DNA from 4 places in the Actinoplanes sp. NPDC000266 genome. Region 2 is predicted to be linked to each of the others. Evidence: riboswitches for the same ligand, from Rfam matches in the RefSeq annotation. Region 2 holds a riboswitch; each other region holds the start of a gene.
The links. A riboswitch is a leader RNA that binds a small molecule or an ion and turns the genes downstream of it on or off. The one in region 2 is predicted to bind cyclic di-AMP.

Region 1 (2,191 bases), on a different contig from region 2:
GCCCGCGCGCGCTGGCCCGACCGGGCGCCGGTCGCGGCCGTGCTGCTCTGGCAGTCGATCACGCTGAGCGCGGTGCTGTCCGCGCTCGGCGTCGTGCTCTCCGCGCCGTATGAGGTCACCCGGGCCGCCGGCTCGGGCAAGCCGGTCGCCGCCGCCGCGCTCATCGGCGCCCTGGTCGTGGCCGGTGTCATCATCCTGCGCCTGATCGTCTCGCTGGCCGGGGTCACCCGGCGCTCGCGGGCGCGCCGGGCCCGCCACCGTGAGCTGGTCGACCTGCTCGACCGGGCCGAGCAGCACCGCGAGCTCGGCCCCGACAACCTGCGCGTGCTCGACGGGGCGCTGCCGCTGGCCTACTGCGTGCCCGGCCGCGAGCCGCGCGTGGTCCTGAGCAACGGCGTGCTCCAGGTGCTCGACCGGGAGCAGGTCGACGCGGTCCTCGCCCACGAGCAGACCCACCTCCGTCATCGGCACGAGGTGGTGATGGAGTCGTTCACCGCGTTCTACCGCGCCGTGCCGGGGCCTCTGCGGAGCCGGGCGCCCCTTGACGCCGTACATCTGCTCCTGGAAATGATCTCGGACGACGTGGCGCGGAGGAAGACCGGGGCGGAGCCGCTGCGAGCCGCCCTCGAGCGGTTGACCGATGCCATCCCCCTGGCGGAGGACGCGCGGGCCGATCCGACGGGTGACGCCAGGCGTCGCCGGCTGGCCCGGCTCGGCCAGCCGCACACCGTGTCCGTCGGCCTCAACGTCGCCGCCGGGCTCGCCGCCGTGGGTCTGCTGGTGCTACCCACGGTGATCCTGGTGGTGCCCTGGCTCGATCGTGCGCTGGACCACTGGCCGCTCTAGTGACTCTGCGTATGCCGTCCTGAGCAAGCAGTTTCCCGTACGCGGCGGCTTCAGTTCTCCACATGATCCGGAGTACGGTGGTCCCCGGTTCGGCAGCCCCCCATCGTCCACCCGGCCGATCTGACGGACCACCGCCTAATCGCCGTGTGGGCGAACCGGGGACCCGAGTGGTTGGGGTGAAGCCGCGACGCGTCGCGGCCGGACGCGTCTTCCCGTCCGAACCCGTCAGCTAACCCGGTCGGCGGCACGAGGGAAGAAAGGACATCACACCCAACGTGAAACGGATTGGGGCGCGCGGCCGCGCCGCAGTTCTGCGCGGGCTCGTCTGCGCACTCGCGGCGGTCGGGGTCGTTGTCACCGGACCAGCCGTCGCGCACGCCACACCCTCGCCCTCCTCGGTCGAGGCTCAGATCGACAAGCAGTGGAACGAACTCGAGCCGGTCATCGAGCAGTACAACGATGTGCACAACCAGCTGCTCAAGAACCGCGCTCAGCAGAAGAAGCTCGCCGCCCAGCTGACTCCGCTCCAGGTGCAGGTCGACCTGGCGATGGCCCAGGTGCAAGGCCTGGCCGTCGACGCGTACAAGCAGGGTGCGCCGAACGCCCTCGACGCCATGATCATCAGTGGCTCGCCGACCGGGCTGACCGACAAGCTGACCTATCTCGATCAGCTCGCTCGTCATCAGCAGGAGCAGATCAAGGGCGTGGCGGCGCTGCGCGACAAGCTTTCCGCCACCAAGTCCGACCTGGATGTCGTGACCAAGTCCGTCGCCGCGCGCGACAAGGACCTGGGCACGCGCAAGAAGGCGATCCAAACCAAGATCACTTCGCTGCAGAAACTGCGGATCCAGGCGTACGGCTCGGCGGACGCCTCGGATGGGCCCCTGCGCCTGGGTGCCTGTCCGGTCACGTACACCAATGACAAGGGCGGGCGTGCGGCACAGCGCGCGTGCGACCTGATCGGCAAGCCGTACGTCTTCGGGTCGGCAGGCCCGAACTCGTACGACTGCTCCGGTCTGACCCAGGAGGCCTGGGCCAGCGTCGGTGTGCACCTCGACCACTACACGAAAGACCAGTGGGGCGAGGGCAAGGCGGTGTCGCGGGACGAGTTGCAACCGGGTGACCTGGTCTTCTTCTTCCCGGGAAGTCTCCATCACGTCGGCATCTACATCGGTGGCGGCCTGATGGTCCACGCTCCGCACACGGGGGATCACGTGCGGATGGCGGAGATCGACCGGATGCCCATCGCGGGCTTCCGCCGGCCGGGCTGATTCCCGAGTTCGTACGGTCGAGGCCGCCCGGGCAGGAGCCCTGGCGGCCTCGGCTGTTCCCGGGGCGTTGCATA
Region 2 (2,191 bases):
CCCCCGGGCCCCCCCCCTCTGAGTTACTGTCGTGGGCCGTTAGACGAGGCGGCGGACCACGTAGTTCGTGCTGATCATTTTGCGCTTCGAGACGCGGGCGCCCGTGTGCGGCGAGTCGTACATGTAGCCGTTGCCGGCGTAGATGGCCGCGTGGTAGCCGTACGAGCCGTTGCGGAAGATGATCAGGTCGCCGGCCTTCTTGGCGCTCTTCGAGACCGAGCGGCCGACCTTCTGCTGCGTGTTGGCCTTGTGGGCCAGGTTCTTGCCGGCGGCCTTCTTGTAGACGTACTTCGTGAAGCCCGAGCAGTCGAAGCGGCTCGGACCCGAAGCGCCGAACAGGTACAGCGCGCCGGTGTGCTTCTGAGCCTCGGCGAGGACCTTGGCGCCGCTGGCCACGACCTTCACCGAGAGACGGCCGCCCACCTGCGGGGCGAACGTCGAGGTGCCCAGGTAGACCATGCGGAGCGAGCCGCTGACCTTGGGCTGGCCGTACAGGGCGACGGCGCCGTTCTTGTTCACCTTGCCGGAGGCCCAGTTCTGCCACTTGCCGTTACGCAGCGCCTGGAGGCGTACGTATCCGGAAGTGACGGCCTTGCCGTTGGTGGGGTTGAGGTAGCGGGCGGTCACCTTGACCTTGGCTCCCCACGCGAGCGTCCGGGTGCTGACGCTGGTGCGGACCGTGGGCTTGACCTTCGCCGCGGCCTTCGCGGTGGCGACCTGCGCCACTACGGGGGCGGGGGTTGCGGCGTGCGCGGCCGGCGTGGAGACCAGCTGGCCGGCGCAGAGGCAGAGACCCAGAGACAGCGCGATCTTGCCGGCACCGGCGGACACGCGGCGGCCCCGGCTCGAACGTTGTTCGTGCACGGTAGAGATATCCCTCCGGCACGCCTGCGAGGTTAGCTGTCGGGTTCGGGCGGGAAGGCTTGCCCGGCCGCTGGGAGGCGGCTTCACCCCAAGGTCTCTCCGTTGGCCGCCACCGGAGCGGGTGGCGCGGAGGAGACCGCTATTTGGGTCCCCCGTCCCTGCCCCCGTATGCCTTTGTGGTCGTACGTGGTGCTCATGATCGCGCTGCCTGGCCCGGGGCAGGGCTCGGCGTGAACCGGGCGGCGCAAGCCTCCAGCGGATTGCTGTCGGCCCAACCTTGGTACCTGAGATCCGGCTGAAGCGGCGGAATCGGTTCAGTAACCGAGAGTAGTTGGCACATGAGAGGGTGTCCGATTTGTGATCGCCCCGTAACTTTTGCCAGCACGCCTCGTGATCAGCCAAATACGATTTGTCGAAGGTTACGGGTGAATCAGAACACATAATTGCTCGTCACCCGCAGGGTGGCGGCCACCTGATATTCACTCTTCCGCCGTCTAAACCCTTCCTACCGGGCGAAATCCGCTCCCCCGAACAGCCGGCAGCGGCGACAACTCGACGTAACGTCCCGTTCCGGTACCCTCGTCGCCGTGACGGACGGGAAGATGCCCCTGCGTGCCAAGGTCGCGACCTCCGTGTCGAAGACCGCGGCGGCGCTCTCCAGGGCCGCGGGACGCGGCGACGGCTCGGTCATCGGCGGCTGGATCGGTCTCAAGATCGATCCTGAGCTGCTGAGCCACTTGGCGACCGGACGCGCGATCGCGCTCGTCTCGGGCACCAACGGCAAGACCACGACGACCCGGCTGGCGGCCGCCGCGCTCGGCGTCCTCGGCCCGGTCGCCACCAACTCCTTCGGCGCCAACATGCCCACCGGGCACACGTCGGCGCTGGCCAAGGCCGGTCAGACGCCGTTCGCGGTGCTGGAGGTCGACGAGCACTACCTCCCCCGGGTCATCGGCGAGACCAAGCCGCGGGTGGTGGCCCTGCTCAACCTCTCCCGCGACCAGCTCGACCGGGCCAAGGAGGTGGCGATGATGGCGCAGCTGTGGCGCACCGCCCTCGCCGGCCACCCGGATGTGAACGTGGTCGCCAACGCCGACGACCCGATGGTCGTGTGGGCCGCCTACGGATCGCAGAAGGTGACCTGGTTCAGCGCCGGCCAGCGCTGGCAGGACGACTCGTGGGTGTGCCCCGAGAGCGGCGACCCGATCGAGCGGGAGAACGGCGACTGGTGGTGCACCGGTTGCCCGCTGCGGCGGCCGATACCGCAGTGGCGCGTCGAGGACGAGGGCGTGATCGACCCGCGCGGCGACTGGCACCTGGTCAAGCT
Region 3 (2,191 bases), on a different contig from region 2:
GGTCTTCCTGGTCAGCCACAGCGAGCAGTCGATCCGCGACACCTGCGAGCGGTCGATCTGGCTGGAATCGGGCGTGATCCGCGCCGACGGTCCCACCGACGATGTCTTGAAGGAGTACGAGACCTACGTACGCAAGTAGGTCCCGCACTCCCTGAAAAGATCACCGCATTGAAAGATGCACGTGGTTCGTGTGGTCGCTGGAAGGGTCGCCGTTTCCTCGGGTGTACGCCTTCCAGCCGCTGCTCGGCAGCCAGATGCGCTCGAACCAGATGACGTAGAGCACGCCCAGCCGGTCCGCGTTGTTGATGAAGTAGTTCGCGAGATTGGTGCCGTACGTCTTGCTGGCCCCCGTGGCGACGCCGCCGAAACCGTTCTTGTCGGCGGCGAAGTCGCAGGCTTTGCCCTTGGGGTGCTCACCGCTGTTCTGCTCGCGGAAACAGGCGACGAAACGGGTGAAGCCGTCCGCCTGCGCCTGCTTGAGGGCGTTGAGCGTACGAGGGCTCAGGCACCCGCTGGTGGTCGGGTCGGGCTCGGTGCAGCTCTCGGACGGCAGGGAGCCGTCGGAGTCGCGTGGCGCCGCGCCCGCCTTCTGCTTGCTGGAGGAGCTGACCGCCTTGTCACTGGCCTGCGGGGCGTCCTCGCCGGTCTTGTCGTCCCCGCCGGTGTTCGCCGCCTTCAGGGCGCTCTCGGCCTGCGTCTTGCGCTTGGCCATGAGGGCGACCTGCTTCTGTTCGTTGCGCACCTCGGTGTCGATGGCGACCTTGGCCGCCTGCTGGGCGTCGCGGGTGGTCTTGAGCGCCGCCACCGCCGCGTTCTCCTTGACCGCGATCGTCTCGAGCGTCTCGGCCCGGTCGAGGAAGCCCTCGGACGAGCCGGCCGAGAGCAGCGCGCTCATCGGGCCGAGGCGCCCGGTGCGGTACGACTGCTGGATGATGTCGTCCAGCGCGGCCTGGCGCGGGGCGATCTGCTTGTCGAGCTCCTTGAGCTTGTCGGCGAGCTGGGTCTGGCGCTTGCGCGACCGCTCCAGCGCCTCCTTGGCCTCGACGAAACCCTTGGAGGCGGCTTCGAGCTGCTGGATGAGGGTCTTGGGGGCGCCCTCGCCGTCGTCACCCGTGTCGCCCGGCGCGGCTGACGCCGGGGCGGCCACCGCTAAGGCGAGGCCAGAAATCGCGACGAGCATCGCCAGGGTGGCTGCCAATCGTCGCCGGACAGTCTTCTGCCGCACACCTGTTCCTTCCGTCGGCCGCCGACCGAGTTAGCTGACGGGTTCGGGACGGAAGTTGATCCCTACCGCTGGCGCGGATTCACCCCGGAAAGATTGGTTCCCCGGCTCGTCCGGAAACGATTAGGCGGCGATCCCCTGGGGGTGGGGACCGGCACCGACCATACCGAAGACATCGAACGATCGACAGTTATCACACGCGACGCAATTGAATGGCGACGCACTGTAGTCGCAATTACTCAATGTCACAGGTGGAACACGCGAATACTGTTTCGCGAGGCCTGAAGCCTGTCTTGTTCTCGGGTAAACTGGCCGCCGGCCCGCCCAACCAGGCACCGCCCCCGAGGTGCCGGCGGCCACCGCCCAATCGCCGTGAGGCGAGCCGGGGAACCAGGTCAGTCATGGGGTGCATCCGCGTCAGCGGTAGGGATCGCTTCCGTCCCGAACCCGTCAGCTAACCCGGTCGGCGGTTAACCGGAAGGAACCTGCATGACCGTACGACCCCGCCGGTGGCTGATGCTTGCCCTGGCGCCGATCGTTTCTGTCGCTTTCCTGGCCTCGCCCCTCTCTCCGGCCTACGCCGAGCCCGGCGACGGAACCTCCGCGGCCCCGGACGAGTCGGCCGGCAAAGAAAACCAGACTCTCGACGAGCTGATCGAGTCCTCCAACCGCCGGTTCGTCCAGGCCAAGGGCGCCGTGGCCAAGTCGACGGCCGCGCAGAAGGCCCTGGCCGGCAAGATCAAGACGGCCGAGGCGCGGCGCAACGAGTTGATTCCCGAGGTCAACGCGATCGCCAACCAGCAGTACCGGTTCGGCCAGCTGAACGCGGCCAGCTTCCTGCTCAGCAGCAAGGGCTCGGACGACTTCCTGGCCCGGGCCATGTCGCTCGAAGAGATCAACACCGAGCACGACCGGAAGCTCGCCGAGCTCAACAAGGCGATCGACGAGGTCACCAAGTCCAAGGTGGCG
Region 4 (2,191 bases), on a different contig from region 2:
GGGTCTGCTCAACCACCTCGACGACCGTTCGGCCGGCATCATGCGGGCCCGTTACGGCCTCGAGGACGGCCGCGAGCACTCGCTGACCGAGGTGGCCTCGCGCTTCTCGCTCAGCCGTGAGCGCATCCGCCAGCTCGAGATCCAGGCGCTCGGCCGGCTCCGCGAGCTGGCCCGGGCCGAGGGCCTCCAGGCCGCCTGACAAATTCCCCCCGCTCACTAGACACGAAAGGCCGGTACCCGATCGGGGTACCGGCCTTTGCTGTGCCTGACGCTACTTGACGCGCCCGTAGCCGTACGGCGACATGATGTCGATCGAGACTTTCTTGACCACCGATCCGGTGTGCGGAGCATGGATGATCATGCCGCCGCCCACGTAGATCGCCACGTGCCCGAGACTTCGGTAGAACACCAGATCGCCGGCCTGCAGCTGGGATCGGCTGATGTGGGCGACCACGCCCCACTGGGCCTCGGTGTTGTGCGGCAGCGACTTGCCCGCCGCGGCCCACGCGCCGGAGGTCAGGCCCGAGCAGTCCCAGGTGCCGGGGCCGTCCGCGCCGAACTCGTACGCCTCACCGAGCTGGTTATAGGCGAAGGCGACCGCCTTGCCGGCCGAGCCCGGCAGGTTGGGAACCGTGCCCGTGTACTTCGAGGTGGACTCCTGCGCCTGGCCGTAGGCCTCGGTGCGCATGGCCATCAGCTTCTTGATGTCTTTCTGGATGGTCGTCTTGCGGGCGGCCAGCGCGTTGACCTGAGCGGTCTGCTTGGCCTGGGTGGCCTTGAGGGCGGCCTGACGGGCGCTGAAGTTCTGGGTCGCCTCGGTGTACGAGTCGATGTCCCGCTGGTTGGCCCGCGAGATCTGGTCGAGGTAGTTGATCTTGTCGACCAGGTCGTCCTGCCCTTCACCGGACAGCAGCGCGGTCATCGGCCCGACCCGGCCCTGCATGTACGACGTCGCGGCGAGAGTGCCGACCCGGGCACTCGCGGTCTTGAGCGCCGCCTGGGCGGGAGCCAGAGACGCCGCGAGCTTCTTCTCGTCCGCGATCGTCTTCTTCAGGCTGATGTTCATCTTGTTGTAGTTCTCGGTGATGTCCTCGAGCTGGTTGGACGCCGCCTCGATCTTCTTGGTGAGCTCGCTCGTGGACGGAGCCGCGTGGGCGGCTGTCGCCAGAGACCCGGTCATCGCGACTGCCATGGCCGCGACGGCGAGCACCCGAAGCCTCGTACGGAGGTGTGGCACCGGTTTAGTGGCCTTTCTTCCGCTTGGCCGCCTACCGGGTTAGCTGTCGGGTTCGCGCTGGAAGAAGGCGCTACCGCAGTTTCGCGGATTCACCCCAAATACGCGGTTCCCCGGCTCCGTCACGGGCCGCGATCCGCTCGGGGGAGAGCGGGGCGTCGCCGCGAAGGATTGGGCGGCGCTGGCCGGCGCCACCGAGGGGAGTGGCTGCGGACCGGACCAACCGCATTAACTTATCGGGGGAAACATCAAATGCAAGCGGTCACAGAGTGATTTAAGACTGCGTACCGCTTTGCGTCATTGATCCCGATAACACATAGTCATTCGGCAAGGACAATGTGTTGATGCTGCCTCTCAAGCCGGACTATTCGCAAGCTCCGCCTCACGCTGCGGAATCCACTGCTTGCTCACCTTGCGCTCGACCCAGAAGGACAGGAACGGGATGGTGCCGGCCAGCATCACGGCGACCATGCGCGGGAACTCCCAGCCGGCCCGGCGCGAGAGGTCGAAGGTGAGGACGAGGTAGACCATGAAGAGGAAGCCGTGCGCCGGGCCGACCACCGCGACCACGGTGTCGTTGTCGGCCAGGTATTTCAGCGGCATGCCGACCACCACGAGCGCGAGCAGCCCCACGCCGACGATGTAGGCGATGATCCGGTAGCGGGTCAGGGCACCCTGCACAGTGGCACGTCCTTCTTCTGTCTCTATTTCCGGCCGGGGTAGTCGCCCGGGCGGGCGCCCGGATGTTCGTTCAACCAGGCCAGATAGTCGTTGTAGGCGGTCGTCTCGGCGTCGTCGGCGTCCGCGGCGGGACGCACGGCCACCCGGACCGGCCGGCCGACGGTAACAGCCGTACCTGGGAGCCTCTCGGGCTCCGGCTCGCCGGCCCGCGCCGGGTCGAGCTTGCGCCGGGCCAGCTGCACCTCGCGCCACCAGAGGAAGACGACGAAGCCCGCG

Region 1: it holds a riboswitch for cyclic di-AMP, as region 2 does, so the genes downstream of both, ACFY36_RS07555 (C40 family peptidase) here and ACFY36_RS37450 (C40 family peptidase) in region 2, are expected to answer to the same signal.
Region 3: it holds a riboswitch for cyclic di-AMP, as region 2 does, so the genes downstream of both, ACFY36_RS26385 (coiled-coil domain-containing protein) here and ACFY36_RS37450 (C40 family peptidase) in region 2, are expected to answer to the same signal.
Region 4: it holds a riboswitch for cyclic di-AMP, as region 2 does, so the genes downstream of both, ACFY36_RS45480 (C40 family peptidase) here and ACFY36_RS37450 (C40 family peptidase) in region 2, are expected to answer to the same signal.

What each region holds. Positions count from the first base shown of each region.
Region 1 covers NZ_JBIAZI010000002.1:262,098-264,288, reverse strand. The annotation lists gene ACFY36_RS07560 (M56 family metallopeptidase) at 1-846, shown strand, start outside; cyclic di-AMP (ydaO/yuaA leader) riboswitch at 969-1,106, shown strand; gene ACFY36_RS07555 (C40 family peptidase) at 1,122-2,117, shown strand.
Region 2 covers NZ_JBIAZI010000010.1:433,026-435,216, reverse strand. The annotation lists gene ACFY36_RS37450 (C40 family peptidase) at 40-864, opposite strand; cyclic di-AMP (ydaO/yuaA leader) riboswitch at 871-1,001, opposite strand; gene ACFY36_RS37445 (MurT ligase domain-containing protein) at 1,467-2,191, shown strand, end outside.
Region 3 covers NZ_JBIAZI010000006.1:461,872-464,062, forward strand. The annotation lists gene ACFY36_RS26380 (ABC transporter ATP-binding protein) at 1-139, shown strand, start outside; gene ACFY36_RS26385 (coiled-coil domain-containing protein) at 161-1,180, opposite strand; cyclic di-AMP (ydaO/yuaA leader) riboswitch at 1,229-1,362, opposite strand; cyclic di-AMP (ydaO/yuaA leader) riboswitch at 1,573-1,706, shown strand; gene ACFY36_RS26390 (coiled-coil domain-containing protein) at 1,712-2,191, shown strand, end outside.
Region 4 covers NZ_JBIAZI010000016.1:101,552-103,742, forward strand. The annotation lists gene ACFY36_RS45475 (sigma-70 family RNA polymerase sigma factor) at 1-199, shown strand, start outside; gene ACFY36_RS45480 (C40 family peptidase) at 272-1,180, opposite strand; cyclic di-AMP (ydaO/yuaA leader) riboswitch at 1,251-1,378, opposite strand; gene ACFY36_RS45485 (DUF3817 domain-containing protein) at 1,589-1,915, opposite strand; gene ACFY36_RS45490 (hypothetical protein) at 1,939-2,191, opposite strand, start outside.